Regions from separate parts of the Clostridium nitrophenolicum genome, predicted to be linked through region 1. Evidence: riboswitches for the same ligand, from Rfam matches in the RefSeq annotation. Region 1 holds a riboswitch; each other region holds the start of a gene.
The links. Region 1 has a riboswitch for S-adenosylmethionine ahead of metK (methionine adenosyltransferase). Riboswitches for the same ligand answer to the same signal wherever they lie in the genome.
Positions count from the first base shown of each region.

Region 1 (5,681 bases):
ATTGAAGAAAGAGTTTTAGAAGTTGCAAGGTATATTATAGGGTCAAAAGCTACAATAAGAAAAACAGCTAAAGTCTTTGGAGTAAGTAAAAGTACAATACACAAAGACATGACGGAAAGGTTACCTAAAATAAATCCTCAAATTGCTGAAGAGGCTAAAATTATATTAGACTATAATAAAGCCGAAAGACATATAAGAGGCGGAAAAGCTACTAAAATGAAATATAAAGCTATTGAAGGTTAAAAACATTCCGATTATAATTAATATGAAGATATAATAAAATAGACAAATTTGTCATTAAAATGATAAATTTACGGGGAAGAGTAGGAGTGAATTAAGGAATGTTTTTTAGTATAGGAACCGATATGGGAATTGATTTAGGTACGGCTACGGTGCTCGTTTATATTAAAGGAAGAGGAGTAATATTAAAAGAACCTTCAGTAGTTGCTATAGATAAAAGCAAAAATAAAGTTTTAGCAGTAGGCGAGGAAGCGTGGCAAATGATAGGTAGAACGCCAGGGAATATCGTGGCGATTCGTCCATTGAGGGATGGGGTTATATCAGATTATGATATAACTGAAAAAATGTTAAAATATTTTATAACTAAAGCTTGTGGAAAAAAAAGAATGTCAGCACCAAGAGTAGTAGTTTGTGTTCCTTGTGAAGCTACAGAAGTAGAAAAAAGGGCTGTAATTGATGCAGCTAAAAATGCAGGTGCTAAAAAGGTATTTTTAATAGAAGAGCCTTTAGCAGCTGCAATCGGTGCAGGCCTTGATATAACTAAGGCAAGTGGAAACATGGTTATAGATATAGGTGGAGGTACAACTGACGTAGCGGTTATTTCTTTAGGCGGAATTGTTGTAAGGGCTTCAATTAAGGTTGCAGGAGACAAGTTCGATGAGGCAATAATGAGATACATAAGAAAAGAGCACAAGCTTATGATTGGAGAAAGAACTGCAGAAGATTTAAAGATAAATATAGGATCTGCATTTGAGAGAGAAGAAAAAGTTACTATGGAGATAAGAGGAAGAGATTTAATTACTGGACTTCCTAAAAATATAGCTGTATCCTCAGATGAAATGAGGGAAGCATTAAGAGAAACTGTAAATGCAATAGCAGAAACAACTCACTCAGTGTTAGAGAAAACTCCTCCAGAATTAGCAGCAGATATAGCTGATAAAGGAATAGTTATGACTGGTGGAGGAGCATTATTAAATGGTCTCAGTAGCTTAATACAGGAAGTAACTAAAGTTCCAGTATATGTTGCGGAAGAGGCTGTTTCTTGTGTGGCTCTAGGAACAGGTAAAGTATTAGAATACTTAGATAAAATGGAAGTTACCTTTACTGGTGATGACATAACATTAATAGATTAGCGAAGAAAATTATTCTAAATGAATATAAATATAATAGTATAAAATAAAAAGCAAAATCTCTAGATTTTGCTTTTTATTTTATACTATTATTTCATTGTTATATAGATAATAAGCGTGGATTAATGAATCTCTTATAACCTTTGCCATACTGAAAATCAAACTTAGCCTTATACTAGTACTATTAAATATTTCATCGTTATCGTTAGAATCAACTATACCTATTATAGAGGTTTCACCTACATTAGGTAGTGACTTACCGACACCTTTCCCAGGATGAACAGGGTAATCCCTTGCTTGAATCTCTCCTATGCTATCAGAATCTCCTAAGCAGGCATCGATACCTATTATATGATTATTAGGATGAAGCTGTTTAATTTCATCTAGTCTATTATCAATATTTAAAGCATGTATTGGCTCTGAGACTGTGCCATATACAGGTAATGGAAAGTTAGACTCTTTAAGTAATGTACCAACTAAAGGACCAAGGCAGTCTCCTATACATCTATCAGTACCAATACATACTATAATTGTATTCTTATCAATATAATCTTTCAAAAAATAAGCAATATCATAGTATGATAGCGGATTTTTATAGTTAGCTTTCACTCTTTTCAATAGCTACACCTCCTTAGTAATTTATATGAAATTATCTTAAGAAATATTAAGAAAAAGGAATAAAAAAAGAAAAAAAAGAGATAATAATATAGGTGCAAGGAGGGCGTATATATTATGAAGAAAACAATATTATCTTTTATAGCGATTTTGTGTACGGCTGTTTGTGTTTTAATAATGGTATTTGCAGATAAAATAGGCACAAAGGGAGAAATATATAAGGATAAAATAGAAGTAATAAACGATAACAATACTTTAAAAGAAAATACCAACATAAAACAAGGTTCCAACATAAAAAAAGAAGCAAGTAAAGATGAGAATAAAGGTAAAAATGAAATCAATCAAGCAAATTCTATTGCAGTAACAGACGCTTATAAAAGTTTCAAAATGAATGAGATAAGTGAAAAAATGCAACAGGATAAAAAAGTATTTTTTGAAGAAAGTGACAAAGCTGTAGAGGCTAAAAAAGTTGCAGATAAAGAAAGCTCTAAAAAGATTAGTTCAGAAGATGCTACCAGTGAAAATGTAAAAAAAGATTCTGCTAATTATTCTAGTGACAGTACTCCAGTATTTAAGGTTTCTAAGTCGAAAATAAAGGATAAGCTTACATTGTCTGATAAGGAAAAACTGCTATCTGTGGCAGCAAAGTTGTCAGCTGTAGATTACGAAAAAATCAATACATATCTTCAAAATGGTAGTGATGAAGATATAAAAAACACTATAAAATTACTTAAAAGTAGGTTATCTGATAAAGACTATGAAAAGGTTAAATTGGTAGCAGAGAAATTCATTAATATGGAAGTTGTAGAGCAGTAAGAAACAAGAGAGTAGAAAGTAATATTTAATTATATATAATTACATGACCAGAATTTATGTTTGAATTATAGAGCAATAAAGAGAAAAACGTAAAAATATAGAGTATTATACTGTTAAATTGATATAAACATCTATAATTGCGTTTGAAAATAACATAATAACAATGTATACTAATCCATGTTGAAGCGGTTAAAAACTTCAAGGAAAGGTATGCTGGTTTAGCTCAGCAGGTAGAGCAACTGACTTGTAATCAGTAGGTCGCGAGTTCGATTCTTGCAACCAGCACCAAATATGGAGGAATTCCCGAGTGGCCAAAGGGGGCAGACTGTAAATCTGTTGTCAGTGACTTCGATGGTTCGAATCCATCTTCCTCCACCATAATGTGGGCGCATAGCTCAGCTGGGAGAGCATCTGCCTTACAAGCAGAGGGTCACAGGTTCGAGCCCTGTTGTGCCCACCATAAAAATAAATATACGCTGGTTTAGCTCAGCAGGTAGAGCAACTGACTTGTAATCAGTAGGTCGCGAGTTCGATTCTTGCAACCAGCACCAAATGCGGAGGAATTCCCGAGTGGCCAAAGGGGGCAGACTGTAAATCTGTTGTCAGTGACTTCGATGGTTCGAATCCATCTTCCTCCACCATAAATAAAACACTCATAGGAGTGTTTTATTTTTATATATTTTTATGATACAATATAGGTAGTGATAGGATATTTTAACAACATTTATCACATAACATTATTTATATAATAAAAATACTTCAAATGTCATAAAATATATAAGCTTTATTATGGATTTTATATTGACAGCATGTTTTAACTATGTTAATATCATAAACGAATGTAATTAAATACATAAACTCTTATCAAGAGAGGTGGAGGGAAAGGGCCCGATGAAACCCGGCAACCGGCTTATAGCTAAGGTGCCAATTCCTGCAGTATGAGTCTGCGAGATAAGAGAGTAGTTAAGTAATTTAACCTCTTCTTATTGAAGAGGTTTTATTTTTTTATAAAACGGAGGGATAAGATTATGAGAAGACTTTTTACGTCCGAATCAGTTACAGAAGGACATCCAGATAAGATATGTGATCAAATTTCCGATGCTATTCTTGATTCAATACTAGAACAAGATCCAAATGGTAGAGTAGCTTGCGAAACTGCGGTTACAACAGGTATGGTTATGGTTATGGGAGAAATATCAACTAATTGTTATGTAGATATTCCTAAACTAGTTAGAAAAACTATAGAAGAGATAGGCTATACACGAGCTAAATTTGGCTTTGACTGTGATACATGTGCAGTAATGACTTCAATAGATGAACAATCATCAGATATAGCTATGGGAGTAGATGAGGCTCTTGAATCTAAGATGGGCCAAATGGATAAGATGGAGGCAATAGGTGCAGGAGACCAAGGAATGATGTTTGGTTTTGCAACAAATGAGACAGCTGAGTATATGCCTATGCCAATAAGCTTATCTCATAAACTTTCAAGAAGATTAGCTGAAGTTAGAAAAAATGGAACATTAGGTTACTTAAGACCAGATGGAAAAACACAGGTTACTGTTGAGTATGAAGATGATAAGCCTGTTAGAGTAGATGCGATTGTAATTTCAACTCAACATGATCCAGAAATAACACGTGAGCAAATAGAAAAAGATATGATTGAACATGTAATAAAGCCTGTTATTCCAGCTAATTTATTAGATGAAGCTACTAAGTACTTTATAAACCCAACAGGAAGATTCGTTGTGGGAGGACCACAAGGAGACTCAGGCTTAACAGGAAGAAAGATCATTGTTGATACTTATGGTGGATATGGAAGACATGGTGGTGGTGCTTTCTCAGGAAAGGATCCAACTAAGGTTGATAGATCTGCTGCATATGCTGCTAGATGGGTTGCTAAAAACCTTGTTGCTGCAGGAGTTGCTGACAAATTAGAGATACAACTTGCTTACGCTATAGGTGTTGCAAAACCTGTATCTATAACAGTCGACACATTTGGAACAGGAAAAATAGCAGAAGATAAGATTGTTGAAATAGTTAACAAGGTATTTGACTTAAGACCTGCTGCTATTATAAGAGATTTAGATTTGAAAAAACCAATGTACAGACAGGTAGCTGCTTATGGACATTTTGGAAGAACTGATGTAAATGTTCCATGGGAAGGTTTAAGTAAAGTTGAAGAAATTAAAAGTTTTATGTAATAAATAATTATTAAAGATAAAAAAGCTCTTATGTTTGCAGCATAGGAGCTTTTTTTATAAAAATTAATATCATGTGCTATAATTATAATAAAAAGCAAATTAGGAGAGGTTTTATGCAAGAAATACAGGGGATTGTAGAAGATATAATTTTTCAAAATGAAGAAAATGGGTATGTAGTTGCAAAGGTTAAAGAAGGAAATGAAAGAATAACCATAGTAGGCTGCATACCCTACATAGCTGAAGGTCAAAATTTGAAAATTATAGGTGAATGGGTTTTACATCCTCAATTTGGTCAACAATTTAAAGTACAGTTATGTGAAGAAATAATGCCAAGCTCAATTGTAGGCATAGAAAGATATTTATCATCAGGAATAATAGCTGGAATAGGACCTGTAACGGCTAAAAAAATTGTAGAGAAGTTTGAGGAAGAAACTTTAAATATATTAGATAATAATATAGAGAGACTTAAAGAAATAGAGGGAATTGGGGAAAAGAAAATAGCATTGATTAATGAATCCTATTCCAAGCAGCATGAAGTAAGAAATATAATGGTTTTTCTGCAGACTTATGGCGTTACTCCTAATCAATGTGTAAAAATACATAAAAGATTTGGTGGAGACTCTATAAAATTTGTAAGAGAAAATCCATATATTTTAACGGAAGAAATATCTGGTAT
Region 1 covers NZ_AP042469.1:68,572-74,252, forward strand. Annotated here, with positions in the region: gene spoIIID (sporulation transcriptional regulator SpoIIID) at 1-243, shown strand, start outside; gene mreB (rod shape-determining protein) at 342-1,373, shown strand; gene yyaC (spore protease YyaC) at 1,452-1,988, opposite strand; gene ACZ5N4_RS00385 (hypothetical protein) at 2,103-2,801, shown strand; tRNA gene ACZ5N4_RS00390 (tRNA-Thr) at 3,014-3,089, shown strand; tRNA gene ACZ5N4_RS00395 (tRNA-Tyr) at 3,095-3,179, shown strand; tRNA gene ACZ5N4_RS00400 (tRNA-Val) at 3,186-3,261, shown strand; tRNA gene ACZ5N4_RS00405 (tRNA-Thr) at 3,277-3,352, shown strand; tRNA gene ACZ5N4_RS00410 (tRNA-Tyr) at 3,358-3,442, shown strand; SAM riboswitch class I at 3,660-3,759, shown strand; gene metK (methionine adenosyltransferase) at 3,830-5,005, shown strand; gene recD2 (SF1B family DNA helicase RecD2) at 5,119-5,681, shown strand, end outside.

Region 2 (5,681 bases), 290 kb from region 1:
CGTATCTAAGATCAAATAAATCCATTGCACGGGTAAAATATAAGTAGGTGTTTGCGTCAAATCTTTGTACAAGTTTTTCTCCTTGATAACTCAAATAACTATCTATTTCAAATTCAGCATCAAAGCTTTTAAAAAAGTCATCTATATTATTTTTAATTTTTCTTCCAAATTTTTTATCTATCAAATCTCTAGTTTGATAAGTTAACATAGCAATCATTCTTGCTATAGATAAACCATTGGCAGGGAAGTCTGAACCGTAGTAATTTCCATTATTCCAGTTAGGGTCCCACATAATGGACTTTCTCATAATATGATTAATTCCTATTGCTTCTGTACTTAAATTAAGTGGGGCAGCTAAATTTATAATTCCATCCATAAAATTAGGATAAGAAACTGACCACTGAAGTGACTGCATGCCGCCCAATGAACCACCGACTACCGCTAGGATATGGTCAATGTTCAAATAATCAAAGAGTTTTCTTTGAGCATTAACTATATCTTTAACTGTAATTATGGGAAAATCTATACCATAAGGTTCATTAGTTTCCGGATTTATGGATGAAGGACCGGTGGAACCACTGCATCCGCCAAGGACATTCGAACATATTATAAAATACTTATTAGTATCAAATATTTTACCAGGTCCAACAAAATCCTCCCACCAACCAGCATTGCCGAATTCATCATGACTGGCTACATGAGAATCTCCAGTTAAAGCATGAGTTATAAGTATACAGTTATTCTTATCTCTATTTAATTTACCATAAGTTTCAAAGCATATAGTTATAGGACCAAAGGTTTTTCCACTTTCAAGAAGGAAACTTTGGTCTTGGCTGAAAGTTAAATATTCCTTAAAACCATCTTTCTTATAAGTAAACTCACTCAAGGTACATACCTCCAATTAAAAATCTTTAAGAGGACAATTGACAGAGGACAGAGGACAGTGATGGTAGGTTTTCTTCCTTCACTGTCAATTGTCAATTGTCCTCTGTCAATTGATAAAAATTTTGTGTCACAAAATTTTTATATTTAAATTTGATTTAGTGCATTTTCAAGATCAGCAATTAAATCATCTGCATCTTCAATACCTATGGAAATTCTTATAAGCTCAGGCTTAACTCCTGCTTGTAGCAACTGCTCTTCATCAAGCTGAGAGTGAGTTGTAGAAGCAGGATGAATTATTAGTGATTTAGCATCTCCAACATTAGCTAGGTGTGAGAATATTTCTACTAGGCTTATTACTTTTTTGCCTGCCTCAGCTCCACCTTTTACTCCAAAGGTGAATATAGAACCAGGTCCCTTTGGAAGATATTTTTTAGCTAGATCATAATATTTATTTCCTTCTAATCCAGGATAGTTTACCCATTCTACCTTAGGGTGATTGCTTAAAAATTCTGCGACCTTTTTAGCGTTATCTACGTGTCTTTGAACTCTTAAGGATAAAGTTTCAAGTCCAAGCGTTAATAAGAATGAGTTAAATGGAGAGATAGCTGCCCCTAAGTCTCTTAAAAGAGCTGTTCTAACCTTTAGGATATATGCTAGGTTTCCAAAGGTTTCTACATATTTAAGTCCGTGATAGCTTTCATCTGGTTCTATAAGACCAGGGAATTTTCCGTTATCCCAATTGAATTTTCCTGAATCAACAACTACACCACCTATTGATGTACCATGACCACCAATAAATTTAGTAGCGGAGTGTACAACAATATCAGCACCAAATTCAATTGGCTTTAAAAGATATGGTGATGCAAAGGTATTATCAACAATTAGAGGGATACCATTCTTATGAGCAATATCAGCAACAGCTTCAATGTCAATTATGTTGATTCCTGGGTTGCCTATACTTTCTATATAAACGGCTTTTGTTTTTTCATTTATAGCTTTTTCAAGCTCATCTAGGTTGTCTGGATCTACAAGATTAACCTTAATTCCAAAATTCTTAAAGGTATGAACGAATAGGGAATAAGTACCACCATAAAGAGTTGCAGCAGCAACTATTTCGTCTCCTGAACCAGCGATGTTTAATATTGAATAAGTGATTGCTGCCATTCCTGAAGCAGTAGCTACAGCTCCAACACCGCCTTCGAGTAAGGCAACTCTTTGCTCAAAAACGTCATTTGTTGGATTACCTAAACGTGTATATATATTTCCAAATTTTTTTAAATCAAATAAGTCTGCAGCATCTTGTGCATCGTCGAAAACATAAGAAGTTGTTTGATATATTGGTAATGCTCTTGATTTGGTAGCACTATCTACCTGTTGTCCTCCATGTATTTGAAGAGTGTCAAAGGATAATTTCTTTGTCATTGTTAATTCCTCCTAAAAAATAATTTGTTTTTAAATTAATTTTGGACGGAACTTCTATATTAAAGTTTTGTAATTTATAAAGGGATGAAGCTAGATTTAGCTTAATTGTAAATTTAAAATAAAAAAATCTTCTCGCAGATGAGACTGCAAGAAGATACACTTTCTCCCCAGCTCCTCATCTCTCAGGTATTTAACCTGCTGGAATTAGCACCGTTGAATAATAAATATTCAGGTTGCCGGGCGTCATAGGGCCAGTCCCTCAGCCTCTCTTGATAAGAAGTTCCGTATTCGATTGATGAAATCATAACAGGAATTACTATACTTTGTCAATACAATTTTTGAAAATAATTGAAATGAAAAATTTCAAAACTTGCATCAAGCCTTGATTTAATTGGAAATTTCATACTAAAAAATTATTTAATTAATTAAATAATTATGCATATGCTATTTTGTGAATTAAATAATTTAGTGAAAAATCACAAAACTTCAATTAGCATTTTATTAAAAATACGTAGCTTATTAAGAACAACTAATGCCTTGGTTAGTACTTATTTAATGATTTAAAATAAGTCGTAGAAAAAATATATTGACAACCAAACTAATAAGTATTATTATTAGCGTTAAATGGAATTAAATAAAAAGTTCTTATCAAGAGCGGTGGAGGGACTGGCCCTATGAAGCCCGACAACCGGCATTAATTTTGAATGTATCGGTGTCAATTCCTGCAGAATATTTTTTATTCTGATAGATAAGAAAATAGCTTGGAAGTCTCCAAAAAGATATTTAAGGCTACTTTTCTTATGGGAAAGTAGCCTTTTTATTATAAGCAGGCATCCAAAATCTATGATTTTGAGATGATCGCTTACTAAGTGAGTACTCATTCGACGAAAGGAGAAGGAGTTTCATTTTATTTAATCGTTAAAAGTAAAGGAGAATTGTATATGTTTATTAAAGATATATTTTTAAATAAAAGATTGACTATTTCTTTTGAGCTATTTCCACCTAAGGATGATAAAAATTTTGAAGGTATTAATAGCACTATTGAAGAATTAAAAAAGTTAAACCCTGATTTTATTAGTGTAACCTATGGTGCAGGAGGAAGCAGCAGAAGTAGAACAATCGAACTTGCTTCAATTATAAAAAATAAATACGACATAGAAACTATAGCACACCTTACATGTATAACTTCCTCTAGAGAAGAGATTAATAGTATTTTAGATGATTTAAAATTAAATAATATTAGTAATGTGCTTGCTTTAAGAGGAGATATTCCTAAGGATTTTAAAATTAAAGAAAGTTTTAAGTATGCGAAGGATTTAATTTATGAGATAGCACAAAGAAAAGATTTTAGCATATCTGCAGCAGCTTATCCAGAGGGACATGTGGAATGTGCTGATATAGGAAAAAATATAGAGTATCTTAAAGAAAAAGTAGAAAAAGGCGCAGATTTTTTAATTACTCAGCTTTTCTTTGATAATGATAACTTTTATAATTTTAGAGAAGAGTTGTATAAAAATAATATAAATGTTCCAATTGTTACAGGCATTATACCTGTATTAGATAAAAAACAAATAGAACGTATAGCAACCCTATCTGGTGCAGTTATTCCACAAAAAATTAAAAGAATCATGGATAAATATGAGCATAGCCCTGAGGCACTAAAAGAGGCGGGAATAGCATATACTTCCGAACAAATTGTTGATTTAATAAGTAATGATGTTCAAGGGATACATTTATATACTATGAATAAACATAATGCTGTAAAAGAAATTATGGAAAATATACAGGAACTTCGTAAGATAGTTAATTCCTAATATAAACAAAGTAAAAAGGGAGAGGTTTTTTATGACATTTAAAACTTTATTAAGAGATAGATTTAATAATAAATTTGTATTTTTCGATGGAGCTATGGGAACTATGCTTCAGAAAGAGGGACTTAAGGTTGGGGAGCTGCCAGAGACTCTTAATATAACAAATCCGGAAATAATAAAGAAAGTACACAAGCAGTATATTAATGCAGGTTCAGATATAGTTATTACAAACACTTTTGGAGCAAATGAATTAAAGTACAGTTCCTATGAATACTCTATTGAACAGGTAATTACTGCAGGAGTGAATATTGCAAGAGAAGCAGCTGGTGACAAATTAGTAGCGCTGGATATAGGTCCAACTGGATTAATTATGGAACCAACAGGTACTCTAAGCTTTGGAACAGCTTATGAGTTGTTTAAAAAACAAGTGATAATTGGAGAAAAAGCAGGTGCGGACTTAATTCTAATAGAAACTATGTCTGATTTGTATGAAGTTAAGGCTGCTGTACTTGCGGTAAAAGAGAATAGTTCACTTCCTGTATTTTGTACAATGACTTTTCAACAGGATGGTAGAACGTTAATGGGCACAGATCCAAAGACTATGGTATTTGTACTAGAGGGGTTAGGAGTTGATGCACTCGGAGTAAACTGTTCTTTGGGGCCTAAAGAACTTATGCCTATTATAGATGAAATTCTACTATATGCATCTATTCCTGTAATGGTTCAACCTAACGCTGGCCTTCCAAGATATGATGGAGAAAAAACTGTTTATGATATAGAACCTAATGAATTTGCTAAATATATAAGAATTATGGCACAGAAGGGTGTGCAAATTTTTGGTGGATGCTGCGGCACAAATCCTGAGTTTATAAAGGAATCCTTAAAGGCTGTAGAAGGACTACTACCTTTAGAAAGGGAGCCTAAGAACTTTACGGCAATTTGTTCTGGTACTGAAACTATAATCTTAGATGGCAAGATAAACCTTGTTGGTGAAAGAATAAATCCTACAGGGAAAAAACGTTACAAACAAGAACTTAAAGAAGAAGGCGTTAGCTATATACAGGCCGAGGCTGTAAAACAGAAAGAAGAAGGAGCAGCTATTATAGGCTTAAATGTAGGTTTGCCAGAAATTGATGAAAGAAAAATGATGATTAAAGCGGTGAAAGCTATTCAAAAGGTAGTGCAGCTCCCTATTGACATTGACAGTCCAAATCCAGAAGTATTAGAGGCAGGTGCTAGAGTTTATAATGGTAGACCAATTATAAACTCTGTAAATGGAAAAGAAGAGATTATGAAAAAGGTATTTCCTATAGTTAAAAAATATGGTGGATGCGTTATAGCTCTTACTATAGATGAAAATGGTATTCCAGATACCGCTGAAGGAAGATTAGAAATAGCAGAAAAAATAGTTAATGAAGCTAGAAATTATGGAATAGATAAGAAAGACATAATTATCGACTGCCTTGCGCTAACTGTTTCAGCGCAGCAGAAAGAAGTTTTAGAAACTGTAAAAGCCATAAAGTTGGTTAAAGAAAAGCTTGGAGTTAAAACTGTCCTTGGAGT
Region 2 covers NZ_AP042469.1:359,020-364,700, forward strand. Annotated here, with positions in the region: gene metX (homoserine O-acetyltransferase MetX) at 1-886, opposite strand, end outside; gene ACZ5N4_RS01655 (O-acetylhomoserine aminocarboxypropyltransferase/cysteine synthase family protein) at 1,030-2,307, opposite strand; SAM riboswitch class I at 2,480-2,586, opposite strand; SAM riboswitch class I at 2,950-3,062, shown strand; gene metF (methylenetetrahydrofolate reductase [NAD(P)H]) at 3,249-4,121, shown strand; gene ACZ5N4_RS01665 (homocysteine S-methyltransferase family protein) at 4,153-5,681, shown strand, end outside.
Region 2: linked by a shared signal. The riboswitch ahead of ACZ5N4_RS01655 (O-acetylhomoserine aminocarboxypropyltransferase/cysteine synthase family protein) and the one ahead of metK (methionine adenosyltransferase) in region 1 are both predicted to bind S-adenosylmethionine.

Region 3 (5,681 bases), 2.8 Mb from region 1:
TTGAAACAGACTCCGTTTTACTATAAGATAAACAATTGCCTAAGATACTACTTATGTAGGTATATGCTTCTTTTTCATGCTGAAATTGATAACCATTATCAGTTGAGGCTTGTAAAAAATCGCCACCAATCAACAAATTTTTTAACTCATCAATACCTTTGCCTTTGGAAGCTACTATAGGTAAAATCTTAACGTTTAGCTCTTTAGATAAACAAGAATAATCAATTTTAATACCTTTAGACTCCGCTACATCTACCATATTAAGAACTAGAATTATAGGTTTATTAAATTCTTTAAGCTGAGTAGTTAAATATAAATTTCTTTCTAGGTTAGACGCATCGACTATATTTATAATTACGTCTGCATTTCCATCAAGTAAATAGTTTTTCGCAATTTTTTCTTCATTAGAATATGTATCCATGGCATAAATACCAGGTAAATCTATTACCTTTATATTATTATTAATGAAACCTTCTTTCTTTTCTACTGTTACTCCAGCCCAGTTTCCTACATATTGGTTTGAACCAGTGAGAAGATTAAAAAGAGAAGTTTTACCCACATTAGGGTTGCCAAGCAAAGCTGCTGTTATCATTTAAAAACCTCCTTAAAAAGTGTAATTTAACGGGAATTTGTTATAAATATATTTTTAGCATCTTGTTTACGTATTGCTAAATCAAATCCTCTTAAGTTTATAATCAAAGGATCTCCAAAAGGTGCAACAGTCTTTAATGCAACCTCTGTTCCTTCTATACATCCTAAAGCAAGAAGTCTCTTAGCCAGTTTTTCATCTCCACTTATATTTTCAATTAAAGCTTTTTGTCCAGGTCTTAAATCACAAATACTCATTTCTACCACCTCGTAATGAAAATCATTATCATTTATTATAGGTTAATAATATCATCTTTAGAATCCTATGTCAATAATAACTAAAATATATGTTTAAGTTTTTATAAAATTATATTTTTTAAGACAAAATTTAATTTTTATTAAAAAATATTTTAAATAAATAGTTAGAAATTGAAGATATAAGGTACAGATAATGGTATAATATATGCTGCAGTATATAAACTTATATAGAAGAGGGATACAATGATTTTTAAAAATACAGTATATAAAAATGGAGATTATATATATAAAAGTTCAGAAAAAAGATTTGCTAATAGAGCAGAATTTTATGCAGACATATATTATCCTGCGGTAAACAATAGAAGTATTTATGAACAATATAAATTTGAAGGACCAATTATGAGAACTATAAATCTATCAAAAACTGGCATATTAATTGAAAGTAAGATAGCTTTACAAATAGGTGATTTTATTAATTTTACTCTAAAGATAGAAGATAATCCATCTTTCTGGTGCCTTACAGAAGTGAAAAGAATTATCATTAAAGAATCCTTTTATTATATAGGCTGTGAGTTTATTTCATTAGATATGAATCAGATTAACATCATAGAAAGATATGTAGATAGTCATTAAAGTGTACTCATATTTATGATAGTAGTAACTCTTAAGTTAACTAGCAAATAATGTTGACATTGAATTTTTATGCTGTTATAATGATTAAAACAAAATAAAATACATAATCTAACTTATCAAGAGTGGTGGAGGGACTGGCCCTATGAAGCCCAGCAACCGGTGTTACTTTTTTGTAATACAACGGTGCTAATTCCTGCAGCGAAGGCTGGGAGATGAGAGGAATCTACGAATTTTAAGCTCGAGGTTTTCCTCGGGCTTTTATTTTTTTATACATTAATACTTTTATGAAATAATCATTGTTTAAAGGAGGAAAAGTAGTGATAAAAATTAATGTAGTTAGCAAAAGTTTTTCTGAAAAAATGGTATTAAAAGATGTAACTTTAAATATAGAAGAGGGGGAGATATTTGGAATTATAGGTCATAGTGGTGCAGGTAAATCAACGCTGCTAAGATGTCTAAATGGATTAGAGTCCTATGATACTGGAAGTATACAAGTAATGGATAAGGAAGTTAAGGAACTTGCAGAAAAAGAGCTTAGAGTTTTTAGAAAAAATTTAGGCATGATTTTTCAAAGTTTCAACTTATTAAATAGAAAAAGTGTCTTTGACAATGTGGCACTTCCATTAGAAGTTTGGGGTGTGGACAAAGTTGAGATAAGAAATAGAGTAGAGAGATTATTAAACTTAGTTGGGCTTGAAGACAAAATGAACAATATGCCCAGGGAGTTGAGTGGTGGACAGAAACAAAGAGTAGCAATAGCAAGAGCCCTAGCTCTAAATCCTAAAATTTTACTTTGCGATGAAGCAACTTCAGCTCTTGACCCAAGCACGACAAAATCTATTCTACAACTTTTAAAGACTATAAATGAAAAGTTAAATATTACAATAGTCATCGTAACTCACCAAATGGAAGTAATAAAGGAAGTATGTAGTAAAATTGCAATTATGGATGCTGGTGAAGTAAAAACTGTAGGAGATGTAGAAGATTTATTTTTAAGACCAGATACCAACTTAAAAAAATTACTAGGCGAAGATAAAACTCTTACTCTTTCAGGACTAAACATAAGAATATTCTTTCCAAAAGAGATCAGTGAGCAAAGTATAATAACATCTATGGCAAGAACTCTAAATATAGATTTTTCAATAATATGGGGGAAATTAGAAAGGTTTAGAGATGATATACTTGGAAGCTTAGTAATAAATATTGATGAAAATGATAAGACGAAGATCTGCGACTACTTAAATTCAAAATCTATAAATTGGGAGGTAGAATAAATGTTATTTAATGAAATATTATTTCCTGCTTTGGCAGAAACTTTATATATGGTCTGTGTTTCTACTGTATTTGCAGTGGTTTTAGGATTTATACCTGCAGTATTGTTAATTTTAACACAAGATGGAGGTTTAAAACCAAATAAAGTAATTCATAAAGTGCTTGATGTAGTTATAAATTTATTAAGATCATTTCCATTTATAATATTAATGATTGCAATATTTCCTTTTACAAAATTTATTGTAGGTAAAACAATTGGTACCACAGCAGCCATAGTTCCATTAACAATTGCTGCAGCTCCTTTTGCAGCTAGAGTCATAGAATCTGCATTGAAAGAAGTTGATCCTGGCGTAATAGAAGCGGCAAAATCTTTTGGAACCAGTAATTTTCAGATAATATTTAAGGTTATGCTTAAGGAAGCAATGCCATCTATAATACTTGGAATAACATTAACTGTAATAAGTGTAGTAGGTTATTCAGCTATGGCTGGATCTATCGGTGGCGGCGGATTAGGTGACGTTGCCGTAAAATATGGTTATTATAGATTTAAGACAGATGTTATGATTTATACTGTAATAATGCTTATATTTTTGGTTCAAGCTTTTCAAAGCTTAGGAAATATGCTCTATAAAAAACTTATAAAATAGAAGAAAACTTACATTAAGTAATATATCGGTAGTTACTGTATAAAATAAGCCTCAGATAGAATAATAATTTTATCTGAGGCTCATTTTAGGCAAAGTTTTAATTGAAAAAATTTATAGTTGGAATAATCTATTTTTAGGTGTAACATTATACTATGTTAGCATATATTGATTTTAATAATATTATATATGGTTATTTTCGAGGAGGTTAAAGTCCTAAATGGACTTTAATGGGTGATTTGCTAGGTAAAAGTTCTAAATGAACTTTTACGGGTAACTTGTGAGCGGAAGCGAAAATGTTAAGTTACCCAGTACCCGAAGGGAAACAAGCAAATTACCCAGTGTTCCGACTAAAAGGAGGAAAACATGAATATAGCAGCTTTTTTTGATATTGATGGTACTTTGTATAGAGAAGGATTAATTGCTGAAGTTTTTAAAAAACTTGTAAAGTATGAGGTAATACCTTCAGACAGATGGTATAAAGAAGTAAAGCCTGAGTATGAAAAATGGGATAAACGACAAGGAAACTATGATAATTATTTATTAAAGATGGCAGATATATATATAGAAGCAATAAAAGGTCTTCACAAATCACAAATAGAATTCATAGCACGAAATGTGGTATCTCAGAAAGGAGATAGGGTTTATACATTCACTAGAGATAGAATAAAATGGCATAAAGAAAGAGGTCATAAAGTTATAACCGTTTCTGGAAGCCCTGTAGAACTTGTTAGGGAAATGGCCATAAAACACGGTTTTGATGATTACAAGGGAGCAATATACTTGATGGATAAAGATGAAGTATATACTGGTGAGGTTCTTCCAATGTGGGATAGTGAAAGTAAGCAAAAAGCTATTAATGAGTTAATAAAAAAATATAATATCGATATATCTCAAAGTTATGCATACGGAGACACAGCAGGAGATTTTTCAATGATGCAGATGGTTAAATATCCTGTATGCGTAAATCCTACGCGAGAAATTTTAAAGAAGGTTTTAAATGATGAAGAAATTAAGAAAAGAGTACAAATTATAGTTGAAAGAAAAGATGTAGTATATAATCTTAATGCAGATTGCATTGACATATTCTAATTTAAAGTATATTATATGTAATTTTATATGAAAAAGTGATATAATATAACAACATAGCAATTTGCACAATTAATTTAGAAAAGAGTGGTATAGTGATAGAAAGACATAATAGCATAGAGGTTGAAAAACTAACTGAAGAAAATTCTTTAGTAATAAATGGAGATAGTCATTTATACAAGGATGCCATTTTTTTTGACCTAGAGCATTATATTTATAAAAAACCAATTTGTGTAGGTGTTTTTGGTTGTTGTTATTATGATGAGCAAAAGCAAAAGTTAGAAGTAACTCAATATATGATAGAAAATAAAGTGGATGTAAAAAGCATATTATTTCTTGCAAAGGACTATTTTAATCTAATGAGAACTAAATATAATAAAAAATACATTGTCACTTTTTCAGGTAATAACGATTTTACAGTAATTAATTATCTATTCCAAAAATACAACGTTGACTTGGCTATTGAAGAAGAATTTACCCAAATTGATCTGCAAAAACAATATGAAAAAGAAAATAATACCTCTATAGGATTAAAGTCTTTAGAAAGACAATTTAATATCTTTAGAGATACAGAAGTAATAAGTGGATCTAATCTAGCTAAGACTTTTAGTAAAATTATAAAAGATAATGACTATATAATTAGAATGCCTGAAGAGAAAAAAGAAAAAATTCTCTTGTATAACGAGCAGGACGTTGTAAGCTTATTTCATATATATACTAATTGGAATAATACTTTCAACACTGAACTAGTGGCAATTAAAGAATAGTCATAAACTATATACGATTAATTTTGTATGGAGATAAGGGGTTTGATTGAATTGTTTAAACCAATAAAAAGTACAAAGGTTTATGAGCAAGTAATAGAGCAAATTAAAAGTATGATTGTAGATGGCAATCTTAAAAAAGGGGATAAATTACCTTCTGAAAGGGAGTTAGTTGAACACCTTCAAGTGAGTAGAACTTCTATAAGAGAAGCCTTGAGAGCACTTCAAATTATAGGATTAATAGAATGTAGACAGGGCGAAGGTAATTATATACGAAATAATGTAGAAAATAGCTTGTTTGAACCTTTATCAATAATGTTTATGCTTCAGGAAAGTACTCCTGCTGAAATTATAGAAATTAGAAAAATCCTTGAAGTTGAAACTGCGGCACTTGCTGCTCAAAGAATCTCAAATGAGGAACTAGATGATATAG
Region 3 covers NZ_AP042469.1:2,843,489-2,849,169, reverse strand. Annotated here, with positions in the region: gene feoB (ferrous iron transport protein B) at 1-592, opposite strand, end outside; gene ACZ5N4_RS13450 (FeoA family protein) at 619-846, opposite strand; gene ACZ5N4_RS13445 (PilZ domain-containing protein) at 1,090-1,479, shown strand; SAM riboswitch class I at 1,590-1,698, shown strand; gene ACZ5N4_RS13440 (methionine ABC transporter ATP-binding protein) at 1,797-2,753, shown strand; gene ACZ5N4_RS13435 (methionine ABC transporter permease) at 2,754-3,398, shown strand; gene ACZ5N4_RS13430 (HAD-IB family hydrolase) at 3,762-4,487, shown strand; gene ACZ5N4_RS13425 (ribonuclease H-like domain-containing protein) at 4,601-5,251, shown strand; gene ACZ5N4_RS13420 (FadR/GntR family transcriptional regulator) at 5,303-5,681, shown strand, end outside.
Region 3: linked by a shared signal. The riboswitch ahead of ACZ5N4_RS13440 (methionine ABC transporter ATP-binding protein) and the one ahead of metK (methionine adenosyltransferase) in region 1 are both predicted to bind S-adenosylmethionine.